DNA from 3 places in the Vreelandella sp. 21 genome. Region 1 is predicted to be linked to each of the others. Evidence: predicted binding sites of a transcription regulator. Region 1 holds the regulator's gene; each other region holds the start of a gene.
The links. Region 1 encodes PhoB, which activates phosphate uptake and scavenging genes when phosphate is short. Its sites were predicted from a motif close to TGTCATANNNNTGTCANA; they were not measured.
Positions count from the first base shown of each region.

Region 2: a site for PhoB is predicted at 1,743-1,760, ahead of phnD (phosphate/phosphite/phosphonate ABC transporter substrate-binding protein). Genes of this name have one in related genera too.
Region 3: a site for PhoB is predicted at 1,707-1,724, ahead of ACN06F_RS12510 (DUF6482 family protein). Genes of this name have one in related genera too.

Region 1 covers NZ_CP194673.1:3,953,102-3,963,724, forward strand. Annotated here, with positions in the region: gene pstA (phosphate ABC transporter permease PstA) at 1-976, shown strand, start outside; gene pstB (phosphate ABC transporter ATP-binding protein PstB) at 970-1,785, shown strand; gene phoU (phosphate signaling complex protein PhoU) at 1,816-2,541, shown strand; gene cysZ (sulfate transporter CysZ) at 2,610-3,344, shown strand; gene ACN06F_RS17915 (copper chaperone PCu(A)C) at 3,470-3,949, shown strand; gene ACN06F_RS17920 (hypothetical protein) at 4,048-4,374, opposite strand; gene ACN06F_RS17925 (hypothetical protein) at 4,769-5,071, opposite strand; gene phoR (phosphate regulon sensor histidine kinase PhoR) at 5,354-6,670, opposite strand; gene phoB (phosphate regulon transcriptional regulator PhoB) at 6,673-7,362, opposite strand; gene ubiA (4-hydroxybenzoate octaprenyltransferase) at 7,485-8,375, opposite strand; gene ACN06F_RS17945 (chorismate--pyruvate lyase family protein) at 8,410-8,991, opposite strand; gene ACN06F_RS17950 (NAD(P)/FAD-dependent oxidoreductase) at 9,079-10,269, shown strand; gene ACN06F_RS17955 (HU family DNA-binding protein) at 10,374-10,623, shown strand, end outside.
Region 2 covers NZ_CP194673.1:291,021-301,643, forward strand. Annotated here, with positions in the region: gene ACN06F_RS01410 (bifunctional diguanylate cyclase/phosphodiesterase) at 1-1,697, shown strand, start outside; gene phnD (phosphate/phosphite/phosphonate ABC transporter substrate-binding protein) at 1,821-2,798, shown strand; gene phnC (phosphonate ABC transporter ATP-binding protein) at 2,890-3,759, shown strand; gene phnE (phosphonate ABC transporter, permease protein PhnE) at 3,756-4,583, shown strand; gene phnE (phosphonate ABC transporter, permease protein PhnE) at 4,615-5,430, shown strand; gene ACN06F_RS01435 (histidine phosphatase family protein) at 5,455-6,084, shown strand; gene ACN06F_RS01440 (C40 family peptidase) at 6,198-6,677, shown strand; gene ACN06F_RS01445 (putative metalloprotease CJM1_0395 family protein) at 6,729-7,262, opposite strand; gene ACN06F_RS01450 (DUF2835 family protein) at 7,461-7,688, shown strand; gene ACN06F_RS01455 (hypothetical protein) at 7,697-8,080, shown strand; gene ACN06F_RS01460 (antibiotic biosynthesis monooxygenase) at 8,223-8,801, shown strand; gene ACN06F_RS01465 (glutathione S-transferase) at 9,034-9,705, shown strand; gene ACN06F_RS01470 (EAL domain-containing protein) at 9,792-10,623, shown strand, end outside.
Region 3 covers NZ_CP194673.1:2,712,943-2,723,565, forward strand. Annotated here, with positions in the region: gene ACN06F_RS12500 (cryptochrome/photolyase family protein) at 1-925, shown strand, start outside; gene ACN06F_RS12505 (thiol-disulfide oxidoreductase DCC family protein) at 922-1,320, shown strand; gene ACN06F_RS12510 (DUF6482 family protein) at 1,353-1,655, opposite strand; gene ACN06F_RS12515 (hypothetical protein) at 1,796-2,089, opposite strand; gene dnaB (replicative DNA helicase) at 2,156-3,544, opposite strand; gene rplI (50S ribosomal protein L9) at 3,764-4,210, opposite strand; gene ACN06F_RS12530 (hypothetical protein) at 4,226-5,077, opposite strand; gene rpsR (30S ribosomal protein S18) at 5,090-5,317, opposite strand; gene rpsF (30S ribosomal protein S6) at 5,351-5,734, opposite strand; gene rlmB (23S rRNA (guanosine(2251)-2'-O)-methyltransferase RlmB) at 5,947-6,741, opposite strand; gene rnr (ribonuclease R) at 6,744-9,146, opposite strand; tRNA gene ACN06F_RS12555 (tRNA-Leu) at 9,393-9,479, shown strand; tRNA gene ACN06F_RS12560 (tRNA-Leu) at 9,583-9,669, shown strand; tRNA gene ACN06F_RS12565 (tRNA-Leu) at 9,714-9,800, shown strand; gene ACN06F_RS12570 (DNA/RNA non-specific endonuclease) at 10,021-10,623, opposite strand, start outside.

The DNA.
Region 1 (10,623 bases):
CATCCATGATGCGCTTGCCTTACCCGTCAAGCAGCGGCCCCCTGGAACGTTAGTGCTAGCCACTGCCGATGGCCAAATACTTCGACAGCCGCTGGCAAGTGTTACCTACTTTCAATCACCAAATGCCATGTCCTGGGGACAAAAAACCATCGCCTGGGGGCAACGCATCTGGCAATTTCTAAGTGAAGGGCCACGCGCCGCAAATACTGGCGGAGGTGTCTGGCCAGCCATTTTTGGCACCGTCTTAATGGTCATTCTGATGTCAGTGATCGTTACTCCGTTTGGGGTTCTCGCGGCTATTTACTTAAACGAAATCGCTCACCAAAACCGCCTAACACGCTTAGTTCGCATTGGAGTACGCAACTTGGCAGGCGTGCCCTCAATTGTTTATGGCGTGTTTGGCCTTGGCGTATTTGTATACGGAGTAGGCGGTTCTATCGACAGCTGGTTTTTTAGCGATGAACTGCCCTCACCCACATTTGGAACCGGCGGCCTTCTTTGGGCCTCGCTAACACTTGCCTTGCTCACGTTACCTGTAGTGATTGTCGCTACCGAAGAAGGGCTAGCACGCATACCCGATGCCCAGCGGGAAGGCGCCGTTGCGCTGGGTGCGACACGCTTGGAAATGTTGACGCGGGTGGTGTTGCCCATGGCAACGCCCGCCATGCTAACGGGGATGATTTTAGCCGTCGCCAGAGCCGCGGGCGAAGTGGCGCCGCTAATGCTAGTGGGCGTCGCCAAGCTAGCGCCGCAAATGCCTGTAGATGGTGAGTTTCCCTACCTTCATCTAGAGCGCAAGTTTATGCACCTCGGCTATCATTTATTTGATACCGCCTTTCATGGTGAAGATGTGCAGGCCGCAATTCCGCTGGTTTTCGCCACCGCACTGCTGCTGGTGTTAATCGTACTCGTGCTTAATCTAACTGCCATATTTCTGCGTCATTATCTAAGGCGTCAGCGAGGAAACGAATGTTAGCGTCTTTATCGTCCAACAAAGCGGCTCTCGCGCCCGTGACGCATTTTCCTGCCGAACAGCGCTGCTTGAGCATTGCAAAATTTCACCTCGCTTATGCGGGGAAAATGGCGTTGCGCGATCTAACATTAGACCTACCACGCCACCGTGTAACGGCCTTTATTGGCCCTTCAGGCTGTGGAAAGTCAACGCTGCTACGCGCGATTAATCGACTGCACGACCTTAATGAATCGGTAACACACAGTGGCCATATTCAGCTTGAAGGTCAGGATATTCATGCCCCGGACATGAATGTTACCGAGTTGCGACGGCGCGTTGGGATGGTGTTTCAAACACCCAACCCTTTCCCTATGTCAATTTATGAAAACGTGGCCTTTGGCCTGCGTTTACAGCAACGCTTACCCAAGCGGAAGCGGGACGACATTATCGAATGGGCACTTACATCGGCAGCACTGTGGGATGAGGTTAAAGATCGTCTGCACCGCTCGGCTTGGCAGCTATCTGGCGGCCAGCAGCAGCGCTTGGTCATTGCTCGTACGCTTGCCGTACAGCCGGATGTACTGCTACTCGATGAACCAGCGTCAGCCTTAGACCCGATCTCGACGCTGAAAATTGAAGAGCTGATTCGTAACCTTAAATCACAGCTAACGCTTGTGCTGGTTACCCACAATATGCAGCAAGCCGCGCGGGTTTCTGACTACACGGCTTTTTTGCAGCACGGTGAACTCGTTGAGTACGGGCCAACGGATCAAGTGTTCACCAACCCGCGTTTACAACGCACCGAAAACTACATCACCGGCCGCATCACCTAGGCCCCAAAGACATCACGTCAGGAGTGCTCAATGGATATTACGAGCGATAGCCACAGCCAACATATCTCTCGCCAGTTCAACCAAGAGCTGGAGGAGCTAAAAACCCACCTGATGGCCATGGGCGGTCTGGTGGAAAAACAAGTGCAAGATGCTGTTTTTGCGCTACTGGAAGGTGACAGCCGTCTTGCTGAGAAAGTGCGCGACAATGACCGCCAAGTGAACGACCTGCAACTGCAAATTGACGATGAATGTACGCGGGTATTAGCGCGTCGTCAGCCAGCGGCTTCCGATTTGCGCTTAGTGCTGGCGGTTATTCGCGCAACGTCTGACCTTGAGCGTATTGGCGATGAAGCCAGCAAAATTGCTCGAAATGCGCTGCTGTTAAGCGAAAATAGTGGCAACATTCGCGGTTTAGTGGAAGTACGCCATATCAGCGAGCATGTACGTAAAATGCTTCGCGATGCACTTACCGCTTTTGCTCGTTTTGATACCGATCTTGCAATGCAAGTTGTGCGCGAAGATGAGTTCGTTGACGACGAGTATGGTAGCGCCATGCGCTCGCTGATGACCTTTATGATGGAAGATTCACGTTCGATTAGCTCCGTACTTAGCATTATGTGGGTGCTACGTGCCTTAGAACGCGTGGGTGATCATGCCAACAACCTGGCGGAGTACGTTGTCTACTTGGTCAAAGGGTTAGATATTCGCCATAGCGATCCCGACGCGATCGACCCGCAGGTACTTAAAAAATCTTGACCTAGCACGCGATTCCTCCTGCAATACGCCCAGATATCCCCTCTGGGCGTTTTTTCTAAGGAGCAAACATGTTGGATGCGATGACAGCGCTGAGCCGAGGCACTCGTTTGGTATACCAGAAAGGTCTGCGGCGCTATATTTTCCTACCCATCGTGGTCAATATAATCGTTTATGCCAGCATGCTCAGTTTCGTGGTCAACCGCTTTTCTGGTTGGCTAGACAGTGCTATGACAATGGTACCAAGCTGGCTTGAGTGGCTCTCATGGCTAATCTGGCCACTGTTTTTTATCAGCCTGCTGCTGGTGATCTTTTTTACCTTCACCCTGGTCACCCACTTAATCGCCGCACCTTTCTATGGTTTTTTAGCAGCGAAGGTAGAACGTCAAGCGACAGGGCGTGAACCCCTGGATGACCGTGGGCTCGCTAAAACCGCTGTCGATGCCTTGGGTCGCGAGCTAGTCAAACTCGGCTATATCCTGCCACGCATGGTCATACTGTTTATTATTAGCTGGATACCCGGCCTAAACCTGATAGCTCCTGTTTTGTGGATCCTTTTTTCCGCGTGGATCATGGCAATCACTTATTTAGATTATCCTATGGATAACAATAAGATAACGTTTCGCGATATGCGGACACGACTATCGCAACGGTGGTGGCCAAGTCTCACCTACGGCGGGTTGATTATGCTAGTGACCTGGATCCCTCTCGCCAACCTGTTCTTAATTCCCGGTGCAGTGGCAGGCGCCGTATTAATGTGGGACGACCACTACCGCGGCACGCGCGACATTACGCCTCATCGCTGATGGCTTAATCGCTATAACGCTGACACAACCTATTTGTTACCTTAAGGTTGTTTGGCTGCACTATTATTCTCAAGATTAAGCATAAGCCTTGTTAAGAAGATAAGGCCCCTAAAAGGAATACGACCATGCTGACCCGCGCACTCTGGTTGACGGCTCTCCTCACTGGCTCAATCTCTCTCGCGTCGGCTCACGACGTTCAAACCGACCAGTTAAGGATCGCTCATCCTTTTGCCACGCCAACCCCCCCAGGTGTGGCAAATGGTGCCGCTTATCTGGATATTACGGCTCATACAGAGTCCGTCACACTGGTCAGCGCGCAGACACCTGTGAGCGAAAGTGTTGAGCTACATGATATGCAGATGGAAGGCGATATGATGAAAATGCGCCACGTCAGTGCTATCGAAATCGCTAAAGACGAAACGCTGACAATGCGCCCGGGTGGCGGTTATCACTTAATGCTAATGGGATTACACCAGCCACTGGAAGAAGGTGACCGGTTTCCAATCACACTCGAATTTGCCCAGCAAGACGATATTGAAATAGAAGTTTGGGTTCAAAGCGCCCAAGAAGGAAGCAACGCGGCTGATCGCCATCATCAGCATTAACGGGATCAATCGATAATCGTCTTAACCATAAAAACCCCGTCAAAGCGGGGTTTTTACTAAAAAACTTATTTGTCACTCACTTTTAACCACAGCCTTCTTTACCAGCGTGTACTGCTACCCTCTTCACGGTTGAGTTCTTCAGCGTGATATCCTGCTCTATCTTTAGCTTTAGAGTCATCATCGGTTGTGCTGGAACGGCTTGAGGGAGTGTATATCAGAGTATTGTCATTGTCGTTAATCAGATCCTTAGCTGAATAGGTCGCAGGGCCCGATGTGTTACGAGATTGAGGCTGAATAATTTCTTGGTTATCAGCACGCTCTTGGTTCAACTCAATGGAAGATTGCGCAAATGCCATTGGGCTTGCGATAAGGCCCAGCGAGAGGCCCAAAACTGAAGTATTTTTAACAAATGATTTCAACAACATAAATAAAAGCTCCTTACTACATGGAGCAACCGACAATGTAATGATACAAGGTACCCTTTTTTGCCAGTCGCTGAACGTGTCATCTGAATAATTGCATTTCTAATACCAAGAAACAGTGGGCAATGTAACAATGATTATACTATACACAAAAAATTAGACCCCACCGAAGTGGGGTCTTGAGCACTCTTAGTATCGCGATACGTAACGCTAGCTTCCTATCCGTTTGAGGGGCTCCAACCTTGGAATTAACCCTAACTAGCGTGTTGACCGTCGAAAGATTCAATCCTTGAATCTAGGAGCATCCATGCGATTTGACATCCTTGCCTCTGAATAGCTCATCCATAAGCGTAAGAGTTATAATACCTTTTGAAAAGATATGTAACCAAAGTTAATGTTACATGCCGCTATTTTCTTCAGGCAACTCATCTGTGCTGTCATAGCCGGACTCTGAATCGTCCTGGCTCGTTGAACTAGGATTCATGTCGCTGGCGTTATCACCTTCGTCATGGGTCAAATCTTGGCTGTCATAATCACTTGAATCTGTTGTGCTTCCAGGCTGAGAATCGACAGGCTGTTCATCTGGGGAAATATTGTTTGCTGGATCCGCTGGCTCTTGAGCAAATACCGCAGGGCTAGCAACCAGACCAAACGCTACACTTAAAATACCAGCTTTCTTGAGTAATTCCTTGGACATCATATTCCATCTCCTCGATCGCTGTTCAATACTGCTAAATGGTAAGAAAGACTGCCTTTCGGCTTACCAGTTCCTGTGGTTTTCTCTCTTATCTAAGACACTGCATATGCCATGCCAAAAAGCAAAAAATAATAAAAAAAACGTTAATAAACATTAATTTATATATTTTAAGAAATAAATAAGACGTTTAGAATCTTTCAACTTAGGCAGGAAAAGTGGCTACAAATGGCACATGAGCATTATTTGACCATACTTACATGACACCGTGACACACTTATACAACATCTAGACAGCATTGCGCGGTATGGACTCGTCTTCGACAACGCGTGATGGCGGAAAAACACAGCGAAAGAGAGCCCCTTCGCCAGGGTGGGATTCAATTTGTAGCAGTGCATCATGTCTCAGCAGCACATGTTTCACAATCGCTAGACCAAGGCCCGTTCCACCGGTAGCCGTACTGCGACCTTTATCAACACGATAAAAACGCTCGGTTAAACGCGGAATGTGGACAGGATCTATTCCTTCGCCGTCGTCGTCGACTTCAATACAAGCACTGCCATTCGGCATGGTTTTCCAGCGAAGTGTTATCTGACTACCCTCTGGCGTATACCGCACAGCGTTAAACACTAGGTTTGAAATCGCACTATGCAGTTCTTGCTCGCTGCCAATGAGCCGCGCATCACTTTCAAGCACGACTTGGACATTGTGCTGTTGATTAGAGAGCGCTAGCGCATCGCGGCGAATACTGTCGAGCATCGGCCCTAACACCAGCGCATGATGATCCTCGCCACCTTGGTCAATTTCTAACCGAGAGAGCAGTAGCAGATCATTGACTAAGTTTTGCATACGCTTCGTCTGCTCTTCCATTTGAGCAATACCTCGGCCCAAACGTGGTGGAAGTTGCTCTTTCAAGTCGCCGTAAGTTTCTAAATAACCCGTCAGTACTGTTAGCGGCGTGCGCAGCTCATGGGAAACATTGGCGACAAAATCACGACGCATCTGCTCTAGGCGATGCAAACGGGTAATGTCTCGCGCCATTACCAAGCGTTCATCATCACCATAGAGTGTAATTTGATATTGCAGGATACGCCGTTCATCGATGGGCGACGTTAAGGTCAGCGGCTCACCGTATTTACGCGCATTAAAGTAGCTGATAAATCGAGGATCACGAAGCAGGTTGGTAATATGCTGGCCACGGTCGTGGGCCGTTTGTAAGCCCAGCATTTCGGTCGCGGCACTGTTCCACCATTCTAAGTCACCATGTCGATCTAGCATAACGACACTGTCACGCATCGCTTCGGATGATTCCTGGATACGTGCAAGGGTGGCACGTAAGCGATTCTGGGTAATCCGTTGGCTCTTTTGGTAGCGATACAAGCGATCAAAAAGTTCGCCCCACATACCGCTTGCAGCAGGGGGTTCATCATGAGGGTGGAGCGTTAACCACTTAAAGAGTGCACGCAGTTGGCGCAGTTGATAAACCAAGCAAACGGCAAGGCCTGCAGCAACCCCAAGCCCTGGCATACCTAGCAACCATCCGAGACAAGCCCCCAGGGCAGCTAACCATGCAATCCGCCATAGTTCTCGGCTCCACAGGCGCACCGTTACACCCGCGCGGAAAAACGGTACCCAGTGCCTCTCACCGTTTGAATGAGACTCTGGTGAGCTTCCCCTAAGGCCTTACGTAGACGTCGGATGTGAACATCTACCGTCCGCTCTTCAACGTATACGTTACCACCCCACACTTGATCGAGCAGTTGGCTACGTGTATAGGCGCGCTCTTGATGCGTCATGAAAAACTGCAGCAGGCGGTACTCCGTCGGCCCCATTTCTAACGCCTTACCGTAAGCACTCACACGATGGCTTACTGGGTCTAATAGCAAGCCATTAATTTCAATAGGATCTTCGACACCACGGGGGGTAGTACGTCGCAATACTGCTTTTAAGCGAGCCACCAGTTCGCGGGGAGAGAAAGGCTTGGTGATATAGTCATCCGCCCCGGCCTCAAGTCCTTGAATCTTGTTATCTTCTTCGCCTTTAGCGGTCAGCATAATGATAGGCACTTCGGCAGTGGCTTCTTCACGCTTTAAGCGCCTTGCAAGCTCAATACCACTGGTGCCCGGCATCATCCAATCCAGCAAAAGCAGATCTGGCTGGTGGTCAACCATCATCGCGTGGGCATCCTGGGCGTTATCCGCTTCAAGCACGCGATAGTCAGCCATTTCCAGCGCCACTGCGATCATCTCGCGAATAGGCGCCTCATCATCGACAATCAAAACGGTCTTGGCGGTCATTCCAGGGCCTCACGGTGTTCAATGAAAACTAATTTAAAAAAATAGTTCAAAAAAACAGTTCAAAGACATGTCAGTGACGATAACACCATGACTTGATGACAATTCTATGACATAGAGGATATTTAGCCAGTTATTGGCCACCAACTTAGTGCAATACCTGCAAAAATTAACAAGCCTGACCAATGATTATTAAGAAATGCCTGGAAGCAGCGGTCGCGCTCACGGCCAGCAATTAATCGTTGTTGGTGGACAAACGTGGCAGCCATAGCGGCTAGCCCAAGCCAGAAAAAGCCACCTAAACCAACACGCCATCCTACCCAGGCAAGTAGTCCAAGTGCCGCCACTTGCAGCACACCAATTATCAGACGATCAGCGCTACCAAACAGCACCGCGGTAGATTTGATACCAATTTTTAGGTCATCGTCGCGGTCAACCATGGCGTATTGAGTATCGTAGGCAACGGTCCACAGCACATTAGCGCTAAACAATAGCCATGCTTCAAACGGTACATGACCCAATACCGCACCGAATGCCATGGGGATCGCCCAAGAGAATGCAGCCCCCAGCACCACCTGAGGTAAATGGGTGTAGCGCTTCATAAACGGGTAAATGAACGCTAATACAACACCACCTATCGACAACAGCACCGTAAACCAATTGGTCAATAGCACTAAAATGAAAGCAGTGGCTACCAGCGCTATAAACAGCAGCTGCGCCTCGGCTTCACTGATACGACCAGTGGCTAGAGGACGATGTTTAGTGCGCTTTACATGGCCATCGAAATGACGATCAGCATAATCATTAACCACGCAGCCCGCAGCGCGCATCACATAAACGCCAGCAATAAAGATCAGCAGAACATTCCGTCCAGGCACGCCCTCTGCCGCTATCCACAAAGCCCACAAGGTGGGCCACATCAATAGCCAAGTACCAATCGGGCGATCCAACCGCATTAAATGTAAAAAATCAGCCACTCGTGCCCATCCCGTTGGCCTCAACAGAGAACGGTCCATGCTTACCTCTCAAAAAGAAAACGCTGGCGATAGCCTAGCGCGAAGACAGGGCAAGATCATCTGCCATGGTTGATAAAAAGTATTCCTGCACTAACAGCGACAGCCCACTGTGCTGAAACACTGAGCGCCGACCCCATACGCTATCTAAAAGCGACGCAGAGTATTCCGCGACAAAGCGTGGCTGATGGCGAGTGGCGTAGAGTGGCCCACGCACCAAGTCAGGTTGTTGAAACAGCCAGCTGCCTAGTGAACGCTCGCCAAGCCCTTCTAACCCCTTACCTTGTAATTGACTAAGTGGCGCTACCGAGCGTGCTACTACCCAGGGCTTATCACCTACACACAACGCTACTTCCCTCAGCCATGCATAGCGGCGCGGTTCAATTCCCAGCGCTAGCGCTTCGTCCCGCAGAGGTAAGCCAATCGTTTGACGTAACAATTGCACCCGAAACGCGTTTGTGCCGCCTGCGACGGTTAACCGCGTCGTTAAGGAGTCCGTCGATGCCACCCACTGCCACCACGAAGCGCTCATTGCAGGGCGAGCCGCAGCAACAGGGAGCCAGTGAGGAAATAGTCGATGAGGAAATAGGGAAGCTTGCCGAACAGTAGGGGCGATCACCAAAGTCTCCAAGGCGGTCAATACACAGAAAGCTAGTGTAACATGGTGACCTCACAGGCTTTTGTTCTGCCGACTTTTGGTGACTGCATGCCCTCACACGAGATATCGCTATATTCCCATTCGACACTGATTATTATTGGCACCGGTATGGCGGGGATTGGCCTTGCGCGCGCCCTACGCCGACAGGGTGATACACGTGCCATTACCCTTATTAGTGCCGATAGTGGCGATGATTACAGTAAACCGCTGCTTTCTACAGGCTTTGCGAAACGCTTAACGCCAGACCAACTCGCCCAACGTGACGCCAGCAGCGTCGCAGAAGAACTGGACGCTGAGTTAATTACCCACACCCAGGTCGCACACCTGCATGTGGATAACCAACGCGTAGAACTAAGTAATGGCCAACAGCTCCACTATGACGATCTGGTGTTAGCCACTGGGGCGGCTCCCCATAGGCCGTTCAGCGTGCCCGAAAGTGTCGCCAAACGATGCTTCACCATTAACGACTTAGACGAGTATCGCCGCTTTTATGCCGCATTAGGAGCAACGCCTACTAAACGTGTCGCGGTTGTCGGTGCTGGGCTGGTGGGCTGCGAGTTCGCCAATGATCTCCATGCTGGCGGCCACCAAGTCACTCTCATTGCGCCAGAAAGTACACCGCTGCAACGCCTGCTCCCCGAACCGCTCGGCCAGGCACTGGCTGATGCTTTCCAAGAGGCAGGCATCCAACTTGCCTTAGGACATAACCTGACAACACTGGCACTTAACGTAGATGACGCTCTATCACTTCGTCTTGATAATGGCGACCTTTATGCTGCCGACATCGCGTTACTCGCCACTGGCTTAGTTCCGCGCACTCAACTTGCCGAAGCAGCCGGGCTGGCGGTTAGCCCTCGCGGCATTGTGGTTGACCGCCAGTTACGCACCTCTCGACCGAACATATTTGCGTTGGGCGATGTGGCTTGCGTTGAGGGAGTTAACGCTATGTACGTGCAGCCCCTGCAGGCGAGCGTAAAAGCACTGGCGTCGACCCTCGCCGGAAAACCAACCAGCGTCAGCTTTGGGGCGTGGCCCGTCATTGTGAAAACGCCATTACTACCCGTGGTTGCCTACCCACCGGTAACCACACCAGCACGGTGGAGAATTGAGGGAGAAGGCGGTGAAATGACAGCGATTGCTGAAAATAAAGACGGTCGTTTGATTGGATTTGCGTTGACAGGCAGCTGCGTGAGAAGGAAAGTGGAGCTTTCCAGAGTAGCACCTGCGCTGCTAGGCTGATTTTCGCCGCCTTAGCGACTAGGCTAAAAAAGTTAACCAGCTGGGCAGTGCTTCTAACAACACAGATGAACTTACGCTTGATTTTCACATAGGGAGATACCTTTATGCGCAAACCTGAACTCGCCGCCGCAATTGCTGAAAGCGCTGATCTATCCAAAGACAAAGCTGGCCAAGTCCTGAACGTTATCTTGGACGAAATCACTAACAGCGTTGCCAAAGGCGAAGATGTCGCTCTGATTGGCTTTGGAACGTTTACCGTGCGCCAGCGTGCCGCACGTACTGGTAAAAACCCGCAAACTGGCGCGCCTTTACAGATTCCCGCCAGTAAAAACGTTGCGTTCAAGCCGGGCAAAG
Region 2 (10,623 bases), 380 kb from region 1:
TTCAGCCCATTGTGAATGCCAATCAACAGGCTATTTATGGCTATGAAGCCCTTATTCGTGGCCCGAAAACATCGCCGCTACACTCGCCGTTACGCCTGTTTGAGGTGGCGACTCAGGCAGGATTGTTAGTCGAACTGGATTTACTGTGTCGACGGTTAGCGATTCAGCGTTTTGCAGAACTTGAACTGCCTGGATTGCTGTTTCTGAACGTGATGCCGCTGACGATTGTTGAGCGTGACTTCCGTGAAGGCTTAACGCTGAGTTTCATCCAAGAGAGCGGCCTGCCCCCAGAGCGGGTAGTCATCGAGCTGACTGAGCATGTGCCTATTCATGATTACGAGCTGATGCGTCAAGCAGTAGCCCACTATCGCGACATGGGCTTTCAAGTAGCGTTGGATGACTTAGGGGCTGGCCATTCCAGTTTGCGCCATTGGTCTGAACTACGTCCTGATTTCGTCAAACTAGACCGCCACTTTATTTCTGGCATTGATCAAGAGCCTGCCAAGCGTGAGTTCTTACGCTCGATTCTCGATGTAGCGCGCAGCTTAGACTGCCAACTAATTGCTGAGGGAGTTGAGACTGCCGCTGAGCACCTTTGTCTATGGGAATTAGACCGAGGGTTGGCGTTGCTTCAGGGGTTTTACTTTGCACGACCCAGTCTTCAGCCGCCCTTGCAGCTGCACATGCTGCTGCCTGCCACGACGCAGCTAAAAGGCCCTGCGGGGCGCACCGCCCACTCTATTTTACGCGCGATAAGTGCTGTGTCGCCGGCGTGCTCCGTACCAGAGCTTGCCGAGCGATTTCGTGATGTTACAACCCTACGCTGTGTGGCGGTGGTAGAAGATGGCGTGCCAATAGCCGTGGTGCGTCGCAATGCGTTTTTAACGCTATTTACCAACCCCTATAGCCACGCGTTGTATGCAAAGCGTCAGGTGTTAGAGATTGCGGACCCTAAAATGCTAGTGGCCGACGCAGATTTGTCTCTTGAGGCGCTTAGCCAGCAGCTAACCGATAGCCGCGATATCGAGCAGGAAGATTTCGTTATTGTGGATAGTCGCGGTTGCTATCTGGGAATGGGGACTATTGTGGACCTATTGCGCGAAATTACCGCCATTCAGGTGCGTCAGGCCCGTCATGCCAATCCGCTTACCGGATTGCCGGGTAATATTCTGATAAACGAAACGTTGGTCACTTATCTCGATCAGCGCGAAGGGTTTGCGGCCGCCTACGTTGATTTAGATAATTTCAAAGCATTTAACGATGCTTATGGCTATGCCCGTGGCGATCACGTGATTATTTCCTTGTCACGTCTGCTTCAGGCGCAGGTAGAGAGCGCTGGCGGGTTTATCGGTCATATTGGTGGTGATGACTTTATGATGCTGCTTCCCTTAGAGCAGTGGGAGGGCGTTTGCCAGCAAATATTGCACTCTTTTGAAGTGATGGCGCCCGGGTTTTATGAAGAGGCAGACCGTCAGCAAGGGGGAATCCATATAGAAAACCGCCAGGGTGCGGTGATGTTTATTCCTTTTGTAAGTGTTTCTATTGCTGTTAAGCCGGTCACTGATACCACTAGCTGCAAGGCGCTAGACATTGCCGCGCAACTTTCCGAGTTAAAGCACCAAGCAAAAAAAATAGTGGGTAACAGTTTATTCGTAGAGCGCCGAGGATGCTGTGTGGTGCCAACGTGGAGTAGGTAGCACAGAGTTTTTACTCACTTAACTGTCACTGAGGGGTCATGACCTTGTCATTTTAATGTCCCTTCGCTGTCATGATTGGGCACCACCATAGCGGCATTGTTAAATAACCCGTTCAGGTGATGTATGCAACCTCTCTGTCTGTCTCAATCGTTTTCTCGTACGTTGATTAGCGCTGCTGTGGTTAGTGCGTTTTCGCTAGCAGCCGTTAGTGCCTCCGCTGACCTCTCTTCGCGCTATGTTGATAATGACGGTGACATGGTTGCTGACGTACCCAGCGATGAGTCTCAGTGGGTCGACCCGGATACTTTAGTCTTTGCCTACACGCCGGTCGAAGACCCCGCTGTATACGCTGATGTTTGGGCGGATTTTCTCGAACACTTAAGCGATGCCACCGGCAAGCGTGTGCAGTTCTTCCCGGTTCAGTCCAACGCGGCTCAGCAGGAAGCACTGCGCGCAGGTCGCCTGCACGTGGCTGGTTTTAATACGGGCGGTGTACCTGTTGCCGTTAACTGCGGCGGCTTCCGTCCCTTTGCCATGATGGCTGCTGAAGACGGTAGCTTTGGCTATGAGATGGAGATCATCACTTATCCCGGCAGCGGCATTGAGTCGGTTGAAGACTTGGCAGGCAGCCAGCTGGCATTTACCTCTGAAACGTCTAACTCTGGCTTCCGCGCGCCTTCTGCGCTGCTGCGTTCCGAGTACGGTCTAGAGGCTGGTGAGGATTTCGAAACTGCGTTCTCCGGCTCTCATGACAACTCCATTTTAGGGGTGGTAAACAAAGACTACGAAGCTGCTGCCATTGCTAACTCTGTTGGCGCGCGGATGATTTCTCGTGGCGTTGTCAACGAAGGTGATTACGAGATTATCTACACCTCCGAAACGTTCCCCACCACCGCCTATGGGCTGGCCAATAACTTGAACCCTGAGCTGGCCGAGAAAATTCAGGATGCTTTCTTCAGCTACGACTGGGAAGGCACGGCTCTTGAGACTGAGTTTGCCAATTCCGGTGAAGCGCAGTTTATCCCGATTACTTATCAGGAAAACTGGTCGGTCATTCGCACCATTGCCGATGCTAATGGCGTGACCTACGACTGCGATTAACACGTTAGTCGTTCTGAAACCCTATCGGCCAGGAAGGCAACTTTCTGGCCGAATTGCTATGTACCTGACTACTCGTAAATGGGGCACTCTCATGTTGACTCTTACCGGCGTTGGCAAACGTTACCCTACTGGGGATCGTGCGTTAACCGATATACAACTGACGCTACCTAAGGGCCAAGTGATGGCGCTGATCGGGCCATCCGGTGCAGGGAAAAGCACGCTGATTCGTTGTGTTAACCGTTTGGTAGAGCCCACTCAAGGCAGTATTCGCTTGGAAGATGTAGAGCTGACCAAACTATCAGGTAACCAGCTACGCCATGCACGCCGCTCCATGGGGATGATTTTTCAGGAGTATGCACTGGTTGACCGTTTAACCGTGATGGAGAACGTGCTGTCTGGCCAGCTAGGTTATGTAGGTTTCTGGCGTAGCTTCTTACGCCGCTACCCACAGGAAGCCGTGGCCGAAGCCTTTCGCTTGCTGGAACGGGTTGGCTTACCCCACGCTATTGATAAGCGCGCCGATGCGCTTTCCGGTGGCCAGCGCCAGCGGGTCGGTATTGCCCGCGCGCTGTTACAAAGCCCAAAGCTACTGCTGGTTGATGAACCCACCGCCAGTCTCGACCCGAAAACATCGCGCCAGATCATGCGCCTGATCCGTGAACTATGCGCCGAGCGAGAGTTGGCCGCGATTATCAACATTCACGACGTCGCGCTGGCTAAGCAGTTTGCTGACCGTATTGTCGGGTTGCGGGCTGGGGAAATCGTCTTTGACGGGCAGCCTAGCGAGCTTACCAGTGAGATTCTCACGACTATCTATGGTGAAGAGGATTGGGATACCACCCCAGAACACTCCGACGATGATGAAACTGAACAGAATACGAAAGAGAGCGAAGCACATCGGCTTCATACTGGTTGCGAGCTGTCCCGGTTAGAAAGACTAGCGAGTGGGGGCGCGCGATGAGCAGCACCAATTCACTGGCGCGCCAACAGGCTGCGCGTGAGGGGCACTGGCGGCGCTTACCACTGATTGATAACCCGCGTGTGCGTTGGGGGCTGGTGCTAGGCGCGATGGTTTATCTGGTACTCGCACTTGCCTCTGTGGAAGTTAACTGGGCACGTGTGGCGGAAGGGGCCGGACGCGCACTCAATTTTCTGGGTGCGTTTTTGCAGCCGGACTTCGTGAGCCGCCAGAGCGACATTATCGCTGGCCTGCTGGAAAGTCTGACCATGACGTTAACCTCTACAGTGATTGGCGTGTTATTGGCCATTCCCGTGGGGCTGGGGGCGGCGCGTAATATCTCGCCATTACCTATTTATGCCGTATGCCGCGCGATTATTGCCGTTTCGCGCACCTTTCAGGAAATTATTATCGCCATTCTGTTTGTGGTGATGTTCGGCTTCGGGCCGTTTGCGGGCATGTTGACCCTGGCGTTTGCCACGATTGGTTTTATGGCCAAGCTGCTGGCAGAGGATATTGAAGACCTCGACTGGCGACAGGTAGAGGCCGTACGCGCCACCGGGGCGAGCTGGTGGCAAACCATGAATCATGCCATTCAACCTCAGGTGATGCCGCGCTTAATTGGTCTCTCGATGTATCGATTGGATATCAACTTCCGCGAGTCGTCAGTGATTGGCATTGTCGGCGCTGGCGGTATCGGTGCCACCCTGAATACCTCGTTGAGCCGCTACGAGTACGGCACATCTGCTGCCATCCTGCTGATTATCATCGCTATTGTACTGATGAGTGAGTATGCCTCCAGCTATGTTCGCCGCTGGACACAGTAACGGCGCGCCACTTGTCATAAGAGGAAACGATATGCCTGTTTCAACATCTCCCCAAGGGGCACCGCTTTGGCAGCGGCGCACTACCCGTGCCCAGTGGCTGCAATTCGCTGCCTGGCTTCTAGGCATCAGCCTGTTTCTACTATGTTGGAAAGTGATTTCTGATAACACCATGTGGGTGTTTGTTGAAGATGCTGGCCGCCAGGGCAGCGACTTAATCAGCCGTATGATGCCGCCGCGTTGGGAGTATGCCAATGTGCTGTGGAAGCCCATGTGGGATACCTTGAACATTGCCACGTTAGGGACGGCGCTAGGCATTGTCATGGCCTTTCCCGTGGCGTTTTTAGCGGCACGCAATACCACGCCGCACCCACTGATACGCAGCTTGGCGCTCACTATTATTGTTTCGTCGCGCTCTATCAACTCGCTGATTTGGGCCATGCTGTTGGTCACCATTCTTGGCCCTGGCGTCTTGGCGGGTATTATCGCCATTGCGCTGCGCTCCATTGGCTTTGTGGGCAAGCTGCTTTATGAAGCCATTGAAGAGATCCATCCAACCCCCGTTGAAGCGATTAGTGCCACCGGCGCCAGCCGCCTACAGGTGATGAACTACGCTGTGTTGCCTCAGGTAATGCCTGCCTTTGCAGGTATTAGCGTGTATCGCTGGGATATTAATATTCGTGAGTCTACCGTGCTGGGTTTGGTGGGGGCTGGTGGTATTGGCTTGCAGCTCAATGCCTCAATTAACAGCCTTGCCTGGAACCAAGTTAGCGTCATCTTTGTGATGATTTTTGCCACGGTGCTGGTATCCGAGTGGGTCTCCGCCCGTGTGCGCCACGCGATCATTTAGTTAGCCTGTTGAGGAACAGAAACCATGCGTTTTCCTAATGCAGACATCACCACCATCGATATTATGCGCCATGGAGAGCCAGTCGGCGGGCGCATGCTACGTGGCAGCACCGACCACCCACTGAGTGAAACGGGCTGGAAGCAAGTGAGTGATGCCGTCATGCGCCACACGGTAGAGGGCAAGCCACCTTACGATGCGATTGTCAGTTCGCCATTGCTACGTTGCCGCGAATTTGCGCTGTGGCTAGGCGAGGAGTTTGATGTGCCTGTACAAGTTGATGACGACTTGGCGGAACTTCACCTGGGACGCTGGGAAGGCAAAACGCATGCCCAGGTATTTGCCGATGAGGGCAGCGAGCCGATGAGCGCATTTTGGTTTAATCCCTGCCAAGCCGCTCCCCCAGAAGGAGAAACGTTGGCAGCGCTGGATGCTCGGGTTAGTGAGTCCTGGCAGCGGCTGTTGGCTAATCCGCCCGGTAAGCACGTGTTGGTGGTTGCACATCTGTTTGTTTGCAATGCGCTGCTGCGCCAAGTGCTGGGGCAGCCGCTTGGTAACGGCTTAGTGATGGACTTACCCTATGCTGCGATGAGCCGCCTGCGCCATGAGCGCCATGCGTTAGGCGAAACCACCTTTGTAGAGTGGATAGGGCGTTAGTCATAGGGCGTTAGTCATAGTGCGTTAGTAATAGCCACCTACGAATCAGTAGCGGGTAAGCTGCGCATAGGCCATGATATAAGCATTGCTAACGTGCTGAGCCGGAGCGATGTATGCCATTTATCCGTCTGTCCCCACTGTTAACGCTATTCACGCTGCTGCTATTAGCTGGGTGTGCCAGCAAAGAGATAACTACCGTTCCCGCCTCAAGTGTTCAAGCGGGCATTTCAATGGAACGCGCGTTGATTCTCTCTCATGCCCAGCAAGCGATTGGCACACCGTATCGCTTTGGTGGCAATACTCCGGAGGGGCTGGATTGTTCGGGGCTTGTGGAAATGACTTATCGCGCTGCGGGCATCCGCGTGCCCCGCACTGCTGATGATCAGTTCCGCGCGCTGCCTTCGGTTGATGCGCCACGTCCAGGTGATTTACTGTTTTTTGGAGATGGCGCCAAAGCCACACACGTAGGCATTTATGGTGGGAACCGGCAAATGATCCACGCACCTGGTAGCGGTCGAGCCGTGGTCAGCGTGCCACTGGATGTCGATTACTGGAATCAGCGTTTTTTAGGGGCTGCTTCACCAGCACCCTAAGCGACATTAATAGGATGAGTAATTGCAATCTAATGTGGGAAAGCCAACGGCTCAGGCTGCCTGCTCATCAGGCATTGTTGTCACTTCTTCTGTAGTAGCTTCCCCAGCGCTGCGTGCAGCATTCATTTCGCTCTGCTCGCGAGCGGCTTCCAGTTTGGCTTCCAATAAATATTGTCTTGCCTGAGCCGCCACCTGTATATCTTTAGAAGAGGGTTCTGCCGGCGCCAACGCTGCCGCGATGACCGTTTGCATCTTTTCAATCGTCGCCGTGGGGTTGCCTGGCACGGGGCCGTAATCAATCGGTACTTCACCCGCAACTGCATAGCGTTTACCGTCTGGCCCAACTTCGTACTCATAGCTGGCACCGCCGGTATAGGGGCCGCCCACCGTCTGGTGGGCCATTTCATGCTGGCGGACTTCTCGATCAGTTTGCTTAAGCTGCTCTAAGTACTGAATCTCTTCAGGTGCTAGCGGCGTACCGTCAGGGCGCGTAGGACCGGTCGTTTCGCGACTGGCGGATGAGTCCGTCTCTTCACTTGCTTGTGCAGTCTCAGAGGCGTGAGCTTTCTGTTCCTCCGACGGCATCCGATTAGCCTGTGTACTGCTTACCTTAGGCTGCGGTAACGCATATGAAGAAACAAAGGGGGTTAGGGTAGAAAGATCCATAAGCAATTACCGAAGGATAAGCTGTTTGCGTTAGCATAGAGCATCTATGAAGGAATCGCAGCACGTAATCGTCGTGCCTAAAACGACCGCTTAGCTATTGTTTGGTTAATCATTCGCATGCCCATAATTGATGTTGTTATTCATCTGTCAAAAAGTGAGTGCCTAGCGCATTACGAAGGGCGCTACTCGAACGTGCGAACGCGCAGCGTCGATGGCCGCTGGGTCATTTTTCCTGCTGAAGCGCTGCGCCGAGTAGTTGGACAAGAGGGAGTTCATGGCGTTTATCGATTGGAATTTTCTGACCAGGGGCGTTTTATCAACATTCAACCTCTCTCAAAGAGTTGACTCGGCATATGCACCATAGCGATGCAAATCTAACGCTCCATGAGCTCATTTATGCCGTTATACCCAATCTAAATAGGGCCGAAAAATTAGTGCTCAATACGCTGGAGAGCCTAATCGAAGCGGCAGAAAATCCATTGGATGTCGTTAAGCGTAACGAACAAAGACATGCTTTCTCGCTAGAAGTGCATCGTGTGCGTATCAACATAGAACACCTTTTAGAACGCTATCGTGCTGATGTGGATAGGGTTTTGCGCTCAGGAGGCGAAGTGGAAGGGCCTATCGTGGTACCAGATGCCCTAGAGGCCGATGCAATTCGCAGCGCCATTGATATTTACTTGCACGTTAGGTCTTTTCAGCGGGGCGAACGTCGTCAGCCTCTACCAGGCCACTAGTTATCACCTTATCACCACTTCTTGTCACCACATGGCATCATCATTGCTTGTATAATGCGAGTGCCGCTTTTGGGGTTACCCACCTGAAGGCCAACAGCTTGCCTACCCGGCAATTCGCTGTGACTACATTAGGAGATATATCATGTCTGCCTCACCTGTTACGTTAATGGTAGCCCGTCGAGTGGCGAGCGGTCGTTATCACGATTTTAACCGTTGGTTAAACGAAGGCCGCGACTTGGCGGCTGACTTTCCTGGTTATTTGGGGTCCGGTGTTTTGGCACCCCCCAATAGCGATGACGAATATCAGATCATTTTCCGCTTTAGTAGCAGTGATACGTTAACAGCCTGGGAGCATTCGGCTTCACGGAATGCATGGCTACAGCGAGGTAAGGGGCTATATGATGCGCCTCATGAGCACCGTGCCACCGGTCTAGATGCTTGGTTTCAGTCTAGCTCGGGCACGACGCCTCCGCGCTGGAAGCAAGCCATCGCCGTATGGTTGGCTTTTTTCCCCATTTCACTGTTGTTTAACTGGGTATTTGGCAGTGCCTTGGCGGACTGGCCCATGGTGCCCCGTGTTCTGGTCAGTACGATGATGTTGACGCCTGTCATGGTGTTTTTATTTATTCCACTTTCAACGCGCCTACTTGCCCCTTGGCTGGAAGGGAAATGGTCGCCATTAGATATATTGTCACGTTGGCGTCATGAACATAGAACGTAGTACAGAATGGATGAGGGCATGTTAATATTATTAAAAATGATTTAAAACATAGGCTTAATTTTGATCTGGTAATGCCTTAAGCCATGCTCTTTGCGTTTCTTTAATAAGATAAATAAGTGCTAAGCTTCATGGGGTTCAACGCTGCAATAGTGCTAAGCTAAATACGCTTGCAGTAAAAGGATAACTGACTTTGGTGCAATGCTAGCGTACCAAGTCGCCCCATGGAGTAGTTATGATCCGCGTTCACCATCTCGAAAAATCCCGCTCGCACCGTATTTTATGGCTTCTGGAAACACTTGGCCTTGATTATGATATTGAGGTTTATCAGCGCGATCCTAAAACTCAGCTAGCCCCGGCATCACTTAAAAAAATCCATCCGCTGGGTAAGTCGCCAGTTATTACCGACGGTGAGCTGACCGTGGCAGAATCAGGGGCAATTATTGATTATCTCGTCAACTGCTATGGTAATGCCAAAGATCAGCTCCTTGAAGAAAACCGTAATGAGTGGGTGAATTATCGCTACTGGCTCCACTATGCAGAAGGTTCGTTAATGCCGCTGTTAGTGATGGGGCTGGTCTTTAGCCAATTGCCTAAGCAGTCTCCGTGGCTGATTAAGCCGTTAGCAAAAGGAATTAGCTCAACGGTGCAGCAGCGGTTTATCCAGCCCCAACTAAAACAACATCTAACCATTATTGAATCGCACCTAGACAAACGAAGTAATTTTGCGGGTGACTGGCCGAGTGGGGCCGATATACAAATGAGTTTTCCGCTACAGGCCGTTGCCGCGACACAATCGTTGGCAACGTATCCGGCTATCGCAGCATTTGTGGCGCGTATTGAAAGTGATCCTGCCTGGCAACGGGTTGTTGAGCGCGCAGGCCCCCTTACCATGCCCGGTGCGTAGGTTTATCTATGCTCCAGACGTTGAGCTGTTTCGGACTTCGCTCATCTTCTACTCAAAAGGGGGCGTTGTGCGCTCTAGCCCACTTTATGTCGGGAACATTACTGCTAGCTGGATGTTTGGCAACAACCCCCTTATCGGCTGAGACACTGACCGTTGGTGTGTACCACAATCCGCCAAAACTCTTCGCTGACGATGAAGGTCGCCCTCGAGGCGTGCTAGGCGACCTTTTGCAGGCGATTGCCAAAGAAGAGCAGTGGCAGCTTGAAAGTCTTCAATGTGACTTTCAACACTGTCTTACCTTGTTAGAGCAAGGAGACATTGACCTATTACCTGACGTTGCCTGGAGTGTAGAGCGTGCTCAGCGTATCTCGTTTCATGAAGAGCCGGTGATGCATAGCTGGTCACAGCTTTACCAGCGTGAAGGGGCTAAGATCGGCGCTATTTTTGATCTTGAGGGGCAGCGTGTAGCCGTGGTGTCAGGGTCCGTTCAGCAAAGCTATTTGGCGGCGGTAACCGAGCGTTTTGATATCAACGTCACTTGGCTGCCCGTGAGTAGTTTCGCCAGAGGGTTTCAGGCAGTTGCGGATGGTGAGGCAGACCTTGTGGCCGCTAATCACCTATTTGGCGACTGGCGGGCTCACGATTATGGGTTGCGTGATACGCCTGTTATTTTTCAGCCAGCAAGGCTTTTTTATGCCGCCTCACCTCAACTCTCTGATGAGATACTTAATCATATCGATGATGTTTTACGTCGCTGGAAGCAGGATAATGGCTCTGTTTATTATGAAACGTTAAGTGCATGGCGAGCTAAGTCAACCCCATCACAATTAACTCCTACATGGATGTGGTGGGGGGGTGGTTTACTTATTTTACTGCTTGTTTTAGCGCTGTTAGGCAACATACTGCTTAAGCGCCGAA
Region 3 (10,623 bases), 1.2 Mb from region 1:
ATCCCTGGATAACTTCAACCTCCCCGTCACCCGCCGACAGGCGCTGGTGGATTTAAACCACTTCCTTGACCATGGGTTGGCCGACTTTGGGCGCTACCAAGATGCGATTAGCGATAAAGAACCGTTCCTTTTTCACTCCAGACTATCGGCGGCGCTCAATATCGGCCTGCTTACACCTCATGAAGTCTGTGAAGCCGCTGAGCAGCGCTACCTAACAGGTCATGCGCCTATCAATGCAGTCGAAGGATTCATTCGTCAAATACTGGGTTGGCGAGAGTATGTTCGAGGGCTTTATTGGACACAAATGCCGACTTACAAGCGAGAGAATCGACTTGGCTTTGAGCGAGAATTACCAGCATTTTACTGGGATGGCAATACCGATATGCGCTGTTTACAGCGCGCCATTCAAATGACCATCGATAACAGCTACGCCCACCATATTCAGCGTTTGATGGTAACCGGCAACTTTGCCCTACTGTGCGGTGTTAAGCCTGAAGCACTCTGTGACTGGTATCTAGCGGTGTATGCCGATGCCTGCGAATGGGTAGAGCTGCCCAACACCTTAGGCATGGTACTGCACGCTGACGGCGGCTTAATGGGCTCCAAACCTTACTGCGCTTCAGGTAAATATATCGACAAAATGTCTGACCACTGCCAGCACTGCCGCTACTCTCCAAAACAGGTAACAGGCCCAAAGGCGTGTCCGTTTAACAGCCTTTACTGGCATTTTCTGGAAACCAACGCTGAACAGCTGAACCGCAATCCGCGCATGAAGTTGATCTATGGCTCACTCTCTCGCATGAAAGACGAAAAGCGTGACGCGATGCGTCAGCAGGCTGAACAGTTTCTTGCTTCACTACCCACCAGTCCAGGCTACGGCCAGACCTCCCACACACAAGGCTATCTATCAAAGGGCACTCAATGAGCCGTTTCTCTACGCTTCACGCAACGTCACCTGTCACGCTATATCACGATGGTCACTGCCCTTTTTGCCGCGTGGAAGTCGCCTGGCTTGCAAAGCATCGCCATCAAGAACGTGTCACGCTAGTGGATATTCAGAGCAGTGATTTCAATGCAGCCGATGTAGGACGCAGATTTGACGACATGATGGGGCTGCTGCATGTTAAAGATAGCCAAGGAAATTGGTATATCGGGATGGATGCCAGCCGGGCCCTCTATGCGGTACTGGGCTACCGGTGGCTAGTATGGCTTTCTTGCTTACCAGGCCTGCGAGGAGTAATGGATGCAGGCTATCGTTTTTTTGCCCGTCGCCGTGTACGGCTAGGGCGATGGTGGGAGAAGCGTCACGCAAACAAGTGAGGACGCCATAGGATGTTGCAATGCTTGTAGTGTTAAAACACTAGCGGCATACGTGATGTTAACGGCGAACTGTAATGAGCATCGCGTCCAATCACTTCATCCTGGGGTACATGCTGCACTAAGTAAGCACGGTGAATCCCAGCACGCTTTAGCTCAAGATAAACATCATCTAGCGAGCGAAACAGCATTGGCTTACCGCGCTGGGTCAACATATGCCGCTCGCCCTCTACATCTTCAAGCTCTAGTTGATAAAAGCGGCTGCCCGAATGCGTGATAACGCGTATTTCAAAATTATCGTGACCCGCAACAAATTGCTTCAGTTCTTTAAGTTCCATGGTTCCCTCCTGTGATTGTTCATCATCATGGGGCACAGCATGACGATACCCCATGACAATTTTATTACCTTGGCACTAACTGCCTATGACGGCAACATCACAAAAGAGTTCCTGACCAAAACGTCAACTTATTCGTCGAATTATTGATACTCAGAGGGGTCGATTGCTTTACCTAACGAGTTGCGATCAATCCAGTTACCGCCTTTAGTTTCCTTGTAACGGAAAACTACTTTATCGCCTACCGTTACCGGTAGTTCTGAATCTTCAGTTTGGTAGCTATATTTTTCCCCTTCCACTACCAGGAAGTAACGGTAGAGGTCAGGCATTCCCAACCACTCTTTAAATGGCCCTTCTCGCTCTAGTGACTGCAGTTCCCCACGGCCTTCCAGCTTAGGAAGACGCTTACGGTTACCACGTCTAAAACCACCTGCCATTTGCTACTCCTGTCTATCTGCTTGGTCGGGGAGGAGCATTATACGTTCTCCCCCCTAACGCTCAAGTTAATCACCGAACGCTTCGCCATAGCTATCGGGCGCAAGGTCTTCGAAGCGTGTGTATTTACCAATAAAGGCCATATGTACCGTACCGATAGGCCCGTTACGCTGTTTACCAATAATCAGCTCGGCAATCCCTTGGTTGTCAGGATTGTCAGGGTTATACACCTCATCTCGGTAAACAAACGCAATGACGTCGGCATCCTGCTCAATCGCGCCGGATTCACGCAGATCCGACATGACAGGACGCTTGTTGGGGCGCTGCTCCAACGAACGGTTAAGCTGTGAAAGTGCTACAACAGGGCATTGAAACTCTTTTGCCAGCCCTTTTAGCGAGCGGGAAATCTCCGATATCTCACCGGTACGGTTTTCAGAGAAGCCAGGAATCTGCATTAGCTGCAGATAGTCAATCATGATCAGCGCCATATTGCCGTGCTCCCGCACCACTCTACGCAGGCGTGAGCGCATTTCATTAGGCGAAAGCGCCGCAGTATCATCAATAAATAACTGCTTGTCTTTGAGCAGGTTGACCGCTGATGTCAGCCGCGGCCAATCTTCATCTTCCAACTGCCCCGAACGCACACGGGTTTGATCAATCCGACCCAACGAAGAGAGCATACGCAGCATCAGAGATTCCGCGGGCATCTCCATGGAGAACACCATCACCGGCTTATCGCTAGCAATAACCGCATGCTCCACCAAATTCATGGCAAAAGTGGTTTTACCCATTGACGGGCGGCCCGCGATAATCACCAAATCTGAGGGCTGTAAGCCTGAAGTCATTTCATCGAGGTCACGAAACCCCGAGGAGAGACCTGTCATTTCACCCTTTAGGTTGAACAGCTCATCAATGCGATCAACGGCTTTGGTTAGCAGTTCACTCATGCCGATAGGACCGCCCGTTTTCGGCCGCTCTTCGGCAATCTGAAAGACTAGTCGCTCAGCTTCGTTAAGCAGCTCATCAGCAGGACGGCCCTGCGGGGAAAACGCCCCGTCAGCAATTTGATTGGCCGCACGGATTAATTTGCGCAGCGTTGCCCGCTCGCGAACGATATCCGCATAAGCACGAATATTACTGGCAGAAGGCGTGTTGCGGGCCAGCTCAGCTAAGAATGCCAAACCACCCACCGTATCCAACTGATCACGCGCTTCTAATGCCTCTGACAGCGTTATAACGTCAAGCGGCTGCCCGGATTCGGCCAAATGAATCATCACATTGAATACCAAGCGATGCTCATAGCGGTAAAAATCATCCGCCACCAACCGTTCCGAAACATTGTCCCAGGCTTGGTTATCCAACATTAGCCCACCTAGCACCGACTGCTCCGCCTCAAGAGAGTGCGGCGGCAGCTTTATCGCTGCCGTTTCCTGATCAGCAGAAGGCTGGTCCTGCATAGTGAGCTCCTTAATCATAAAGCGTAGCCAATAACGATGACTATCTTAGCGGGACAATCTCAAACCCACCATAAGCGACCTATCTCCGCCAAGCGACGTTCAAAAAAATTCGACCCACACCTCAAACGTTTTTGACCGCGCTTAGAACGGTTTAGATTAAAAAGACAAAGGGCGCGGGAAGACCCGCGCCCTTTGAGGCGTCAGCGTTGGCGAGAGCGTTTACTCTGCGACAACAACCACGCGAACAACAGCATCTACTTCTGCATGCAGGTGTAGAGCGATGTCGTATTCGCCAGTTTGGCGAATCGGACCTTGCGGCATACGTACTTCGCTCTTGGCAACTTCGATGCCAGCAGAGGAAATAGCGTCGGCCAAGTCACGAGGACCGATAGAACCGAACAGTTTGCCTTCATCGCCTGCTTTAGAAACCAACGACAATTCGATGTCGTTAAGCTGCTCAGCACGCGCTTCAGCTTCTGCTTTACGCTCAGCGGCTTGGGCTTCAAGCTCAGCACGCTGGGCTTTGAATGCTTCAACGTTATCTTTGGTTGCCGGCACGGCTAGGCCGTAAGGAACCAAATAGTTACGACCATAACCGGGCTTTACAGTGACTTTGTCACCCAGGCCGCCCAGCTTACCAATGTTGTCGAGCAGAATGACTTCCATCTCGTAAACCTCTTGTCAGTTGCTGCGGGCAAGGCGTGCGCGAACGTTCGCGAATGTATCAATCAGCCCCAACAGCAGCACAATGAGAATCGTGGGCCAGGTCGTGATCAGTAGCACATAAAATGCCACCAGCCACAGCCCGTTCATCCCCTTTATTCCAATAAACCCATGCACTAGCGCAATGCCAGCTACCAGCAGTGGAATCCAACCAAGCATTGCCAGAGCGTGCGCTCCCAACACCATACCCCCCACACCAAGCACGACTAAAACAGCCAGCTCTTTGGGCGATAGGCGCAGTGCGTGAAACTCTTCGCGGAAGCCGCCTGGGTTATAAAGCCCAGCTTGCCAGCTTCGCGCCAAAGCCAAACACGCAATAGCGGCCAACAATACCACCAAGCCTGTTACACCACCGATCACCATAGCGGCGAGCGTGGGTGCATCAATACCTTGGTTAGCAAACTCTGTCAGCATGCGATCAATCTCAGTAGAGCTTGCTCGCAGTTGCTCCAGCATCAACTCTGTTCCACCTGGCGGTATAAAGATGCCGAGTTGAACCATAACCGCTGCCGCCAATGCGCCAACGATTAACGCTTCACTCCAACGCATCCTCTCACGCAGGATAACCGCCATCAGCGTTACTAGCAGTACGCTAGCAAGTGGAATGACGTCACCTTGAGACCACCAGAAACCCGCAGGTAGTGCAGCAGCGATAATTACCGGAAGCGCAGGTGCAAAACCTTTGCGTAAGGTAACTAGCGCGGCGATGGCTGCCCCTAACCAGAACAGCCAAGGCACTAGCGTCGCTAACGCCGCCCCGCCAATGGCATAGGGCGTGCTCCGCATGAGCCATCTCGCCAGTGCCAGCATCACGTTAAACGCTTACTGATGGCTATCGGAGTAGGGCAGCAGTGCCAGGTAACGCGAACGCTTGATAGCAGTCGCCAACTGACGCTGATAGCGTGCTTTGGTGCCGGTGATACGGCTCGGAACGATCTTGCCGGTTTCGGTGATGTAAGCCTTCAGCGTGTCGAGATCTTTGTAGTCGATCTGCTTGACGCCTTCAGCAGTGAAGCGGCAAAACTTACGGCGACGGAAAAAACGTGCCATGGACTAGCTCCTTAAAACGTGCGGTGGATGAAATTAGGCAGTTTCTTCTTCAGCTTCTTCTGCGCGCGGTTTATCTTCGCGACGCGGACGCTTTTCTTCTGCCGGCTTCATCATCGGAGAAGCTTCGGTGATCGCTTCTTTACAGCGAACAACCAAGCTGCGGATGATGGCATCGTTGAAACGGAAGATGTTCTCGATTTCTTCGAGAGTCTCGCCGGTGCACTCAACGTTCATCAGCACGTAGTGGGCTTTGTGGATCTTGTTGATCGGGTAAGCCAGGTGACGACGGCCCCAATCTTCCAAGCGATGCACAGTGCCACCGTTTTCGGTAACAATGCTGGTGTAGCGCTCGACCATAGCCGGCACTTGCTCGCTCTGATCCGGGTGGACCATAAACACGATTTCATAATGACGCATGGAATCTCCTTGCGGTTTGACAGCTTCCGGTGTGTATTGACACAGCTGTATCAATGACGACAGGGAAGCAAGGAGTTAACTGAAATGCCCGTTGCTCACCGCGAACGATGTCATTTGGGGCATCAAGCAGAACTGTTTTTCGTATTAACTGTTAACCAATACGAGCGCCCGCTTAAAGTTAAACGGGCGAAAGCATTCTAGTGGGCTAGTGCTTAACTTGCAAGCTGCCTCTGCCGAACAGCTTCAAACAAACAAATGCCTGTCGCGACCGATACGTTCAGGCTAGACACCTGTCCGGCCATAGGCAACTTTGCCAAATTATCGCAGGCTTCCCTGGTTAACCGGCGCATGCCCTTCCCTTCAGCGCCCATCACTAATGCAGTCGGGCCAGTCATATCAATCTCAAACAGGCTAGCCTCAGCTTCACCAGCAGTACCAGTAATCCATACACCGGCATCTTTTAGCTTAGCCAATGTACGCGATAGGTTAGTAACCTGATAAACAGGCACCACCTCGGCTGCGCCGCAAGCCACTTTCCGCACCGTCGCGTTCAGCGGCGCGGCTTTATCCTTAGCCACAATCACACCGTGGGCACCGGCGGCATCCGCGCTGCGCAGGCACGCACCAAAGTTATGGACATCGGTAACACCATCCAGCACTAACAATAGCGGCGGTGCAGACGCTTGCCATGCGCGTAGCTTCAACCACAACGACTCTTCCCCTTCGGGAACCAGCGGCGGGCAAAATGCCACAACCCCTTGGTGGGCTGCACCCTGCGTAAGCTGATCCAGCAAGTCGCGAGACTGCTCTTTAATCCGCGCACCACGAGCCTGAGCGCTCGCAACCACTTCCTTCAAGCGGTTACCCGCTCCTTGCTGCACCCACAACTCAAGGGGCGTTTCGCCCCGTTCCAGCAGACTTTCCAGGGCGTGAACGCCATACACTTGGTCTAGCCCATCCGGAGTACGAACAGCCGGACGCGAGCTACGTCGAGACGACGATTTCATGCTCAACCCTTATTCGGTGATGGTTTACGCGGGCCATTACGCGTGCGTCTTGGCCCACGGCGCGTCGGCTGCTTATCAGCTGATGCTGCTTTGCTAGCTCCCCCTTCTACTCCAGCACCACCTTCTCCACCGCGGCGTTTGCGCGGCTGGCGGCGTGGCCGGGGTTTCTCGTCAGCTAAACCAAAGTCGATCTTACGATCATCCATATCTACCCGCGCAACCTGAACCGTAAGCCCGTCACCCAAGCGGTAGGTCGTGCCTGTGCGCTCACCTTTGAGGCGATGCTTCTCTGCCTCATAGTGGTAGTAGTCAGAGGGCAGCGAGGTGACATGCACCAACCCTTCGACATAGAAGTCATCCAGTCGCACAAACAAGCCAAACTGAGTCACTGAGGCGATAGTACCTTCGAACGTTTCGCCCAGCTTGTCGGACATAAACTCACACTTAAGCCAACTTTCAACATCACGGGTTGCTTCATCAGCCCGCCGCTCGGTCATTGAGCAGTGCTCACCCAACTCAAGCATTTGCTCGAAGGTATAAGGGCACCACTTGCTTGGTGGATCAACCGGTGCGCCTTCTACCCGAACAACCGTATTGGTTTGCCGTGGCCCGCGAATGACTGAGCGAATGGCGCGATGCACCAATAGATCAGGGTAACGACGAATCGGTGAAGTGAAGTGCGCATAGGCCTGGTAAGCCAAGCCAAAATGGCCCTCATTCTGGGGCGAATAAACCGCCTGATTCATTGAGCGCAGCATGACAGTTTGGATGATGTCAGCATCTGGGCGATCAATAATCGCCTCACGTAACGCTTGATAGTCTTGAGGCGTCGGCATGTCGCCACCACCAACGGAGAGCCCCAGCTCGCTCAAGAACAGACGCAGTTTATCAAGACGTTCCGGGGTCGGGCGCTCGTGAATACGGTAAAGAGCGGGCAAGTCATGCTTATCCAGGAAGCGCGCGGTAGCCACATTGGCCGCCAGCATACACTCCTCAATTAGCTTATGAGCATCGTTGCGAGTACGCGGGACAATTTTTTCAATCTTGCGCTCATCATTGAAGATAATCGCTGTTTCGGTGGTGTCAAAATCAATCGCACCACGCTCTTCTCGGGCACTACGCAGCAGGCCATAAAGCTCGTGCAAATTTTGCAACGGCTTCACTAGCGCCTTGTGCTCATTGCGCAGCGCTTCCCCTTCATCACTCTCTTTATCGAGGATGGCCGCCACTTTATTGTAGGTCAGGCGAGCGTGGGAGTTCATTACCGCCTCATAGAATGAGTAGCGGCTAATAGCGCCCGTCTTGGAGATATTCATCTCGCAAACCATCACAAGGCGATCTACTTGGGGATTTAACGAACACAAGCCATTTGAGAGCAGCTCAGGCAGCATCGGCACAACCTGGCCTGGGAAGTACACCGAGTTCCCCCGCGTACGCGCCTCATCATCAAGCGCAGTCCCCGGGCGCACGTAGTGCGATACATCAGCAATCGCTACCAGCAGCTTCCAACTGCCCGACTTGGTCTTCCAAGCGCATACCGCATCGTCAAAGTCTTTGGCGGACTCATCGTCAATGGTGACCAACGGAATCTCACGCAGATCGACACGGTGTTGCTTATCTTCCTCTAATACTTCTGCTGAAATACCGCTGGTTTGGTCAAGCACTTCTGGCGGAAACTCAGCGGGTATATCGTAGCTACGAATCGCGATATCTATTTCCATGCCAGGATCCATCCGTTCACCCAGCACTTCGATAACTTCACCAACTGGCTGAACTCGCGTAGCCGGCTGCTGAACGATTTTCGCTGATATCACCTGCCCATCTTTCGCGCCAGCGCTTGCAGTATGAGGAATGATAACTTCCTGGGTAATGCGGGGATTCTCAGGAATCAGCACACCAAACTCAGGTGAATTACTACGGTATACACCCACAATCGTTTGGGTATTTCTCGCAATCACATCGGCAATAGTCGCCTCATCACGACCGCGGCGGTCGCGGCCACTAACACGCGCCAGCACATAATCGCCGTGGAAAACACGGCGCATCTGACGAGGGGGCAATACTAAGTCTGGCTTTTTACCATCATCACGCAGTAGGAAGCCAAAACCATCTCGGTGGCCCAGTACCTTCCCTTTAATAAGGTCAAGTTTATCAATTAGTGCATAAGCGCCGCGTCGATCGCGCAGCACCTGACCATCACGCTCCATGGCAGCCATACGACGGCGAATAGCTTCAAGATGATCTTCATCTTCAATGCCGAGCATGCGGCTCATATTTTCGTGGGTTATTGGCTTGCCGTACGTTTCCAGGGCAGCTAATAAATATTCGCGGCTGGGCGCAGGATTATCATACTTTTGCGCCTCGCGCTCGGCGTGCGGATCATCACTCAACGTCCAGTACTTCATGCGATCAACATCCTTGATTGCGTTTGCGGGAGGCAGACAGTTTGCGCAGGCGCAGTGCGCTGCGGGCGGGGGGATTCAGCCATTGATCGACTGAAAAACATCATGTTTGGTTTGGTCATAACTCCATTATAGCGCTGCCCGCTCAATCACCCAACCACCTAGCACGGCAATTGTACGATTTTAATGATAAAAAACAGTTACCGGGTCTTGCATTTAAGCGTGGCCTCGGTATCATACGCGCCACTTGCCCAGATGGCGGAATTGGTAGACGCGCTAGCTTCAGGTGCTAGTGTCCGTATGGACGTGGAGGTTCAAGTCCTCTTCTGGGCACCACTTTATGTCATGTTATCCCCTTTTCATGGTGTAAAATGGTGTAGCGGCAAGCAGTACTATTTAGAAATAGTATTGATAAAGTATTAGCAAAACGTTTGTATTCGCCCAGGTGGCGGAATTGGTAGACGCGCTAGCTTCAGGTGCTAGTGTCCGTATGGACGTGGAGGTTCAAGTCCTCTCCTGGGCACCATACGAATACAAACAGCAGTAAGAGTCAGTAGCGAAATATGATATGCCCAGGTGGCGGAATTGGTAGACGCGCTAGCTTCAGGTGCTAGTGACCGTATGGTCGTGGAGGTTCAAGTCCTCTCCTGGGCACCATTTCATAGATTCAGTTTACATCAGCGCTGATCAACACTTCACCACTCGCCGTTCAGCAACTAACTTCAACGCTTCCTGCTTGATGCTCCCACTATCTATCTAGACTATTTGTTTAGCCCCTCCCTATTCATAAAATACTATTCAGAAAATCCTGGCTAGAAAGATCCGCTCAAAAAAACACCGCTCAAGCGACCGTCTTCGCCATCGCGGTATTTTTGCATTATTGGAAACGCCCAGGACGACGCGATACTTCTTCTAGTGCCCAGCCTTGAGTACGCAATTGCCCTTCCAATACAGCTTCACGCTCTGCCGCTAAATCAGGGAAGAAGTTTAGCCCTGTGCGCGACTCGATCTCATCGATAGTTACCAGATAATCATCTAACGGTTCATTACCACGAACGTCTTGCGGCATGATAAAGGCAAGCGCCAACGGAGCCTCTTCATCCGGCACAACAATGATCTTATAGAACGCTTCTGGCACTTCCACAAAACCAACGCGATTAAACACATTGTCCATGTAGCGCTCAGGAAAAATAGGCCCAGTAATCACCTGCAAGCGATCAAAGCGCGGTGCAAAATGATCCATCACCGACTCTTCAAGACGCTGCCAAAGCTGGCGATTCAGATTAGGTCGCTGAGGCGTCATGTTACTCATCAAGAAGGTATCGACCTGAGCGTTACGACCATGCACCGCTGCAATGGCATAGTTAGGTGCCAAGTGTCCGCGATCATAACCACTGCCGGAATAGCTATCCGTACCTATTGGCCATAACGTGCGCCAGTCAGCCTTAAAATTAGGCCGTGGGCCAATACGAGTATCATC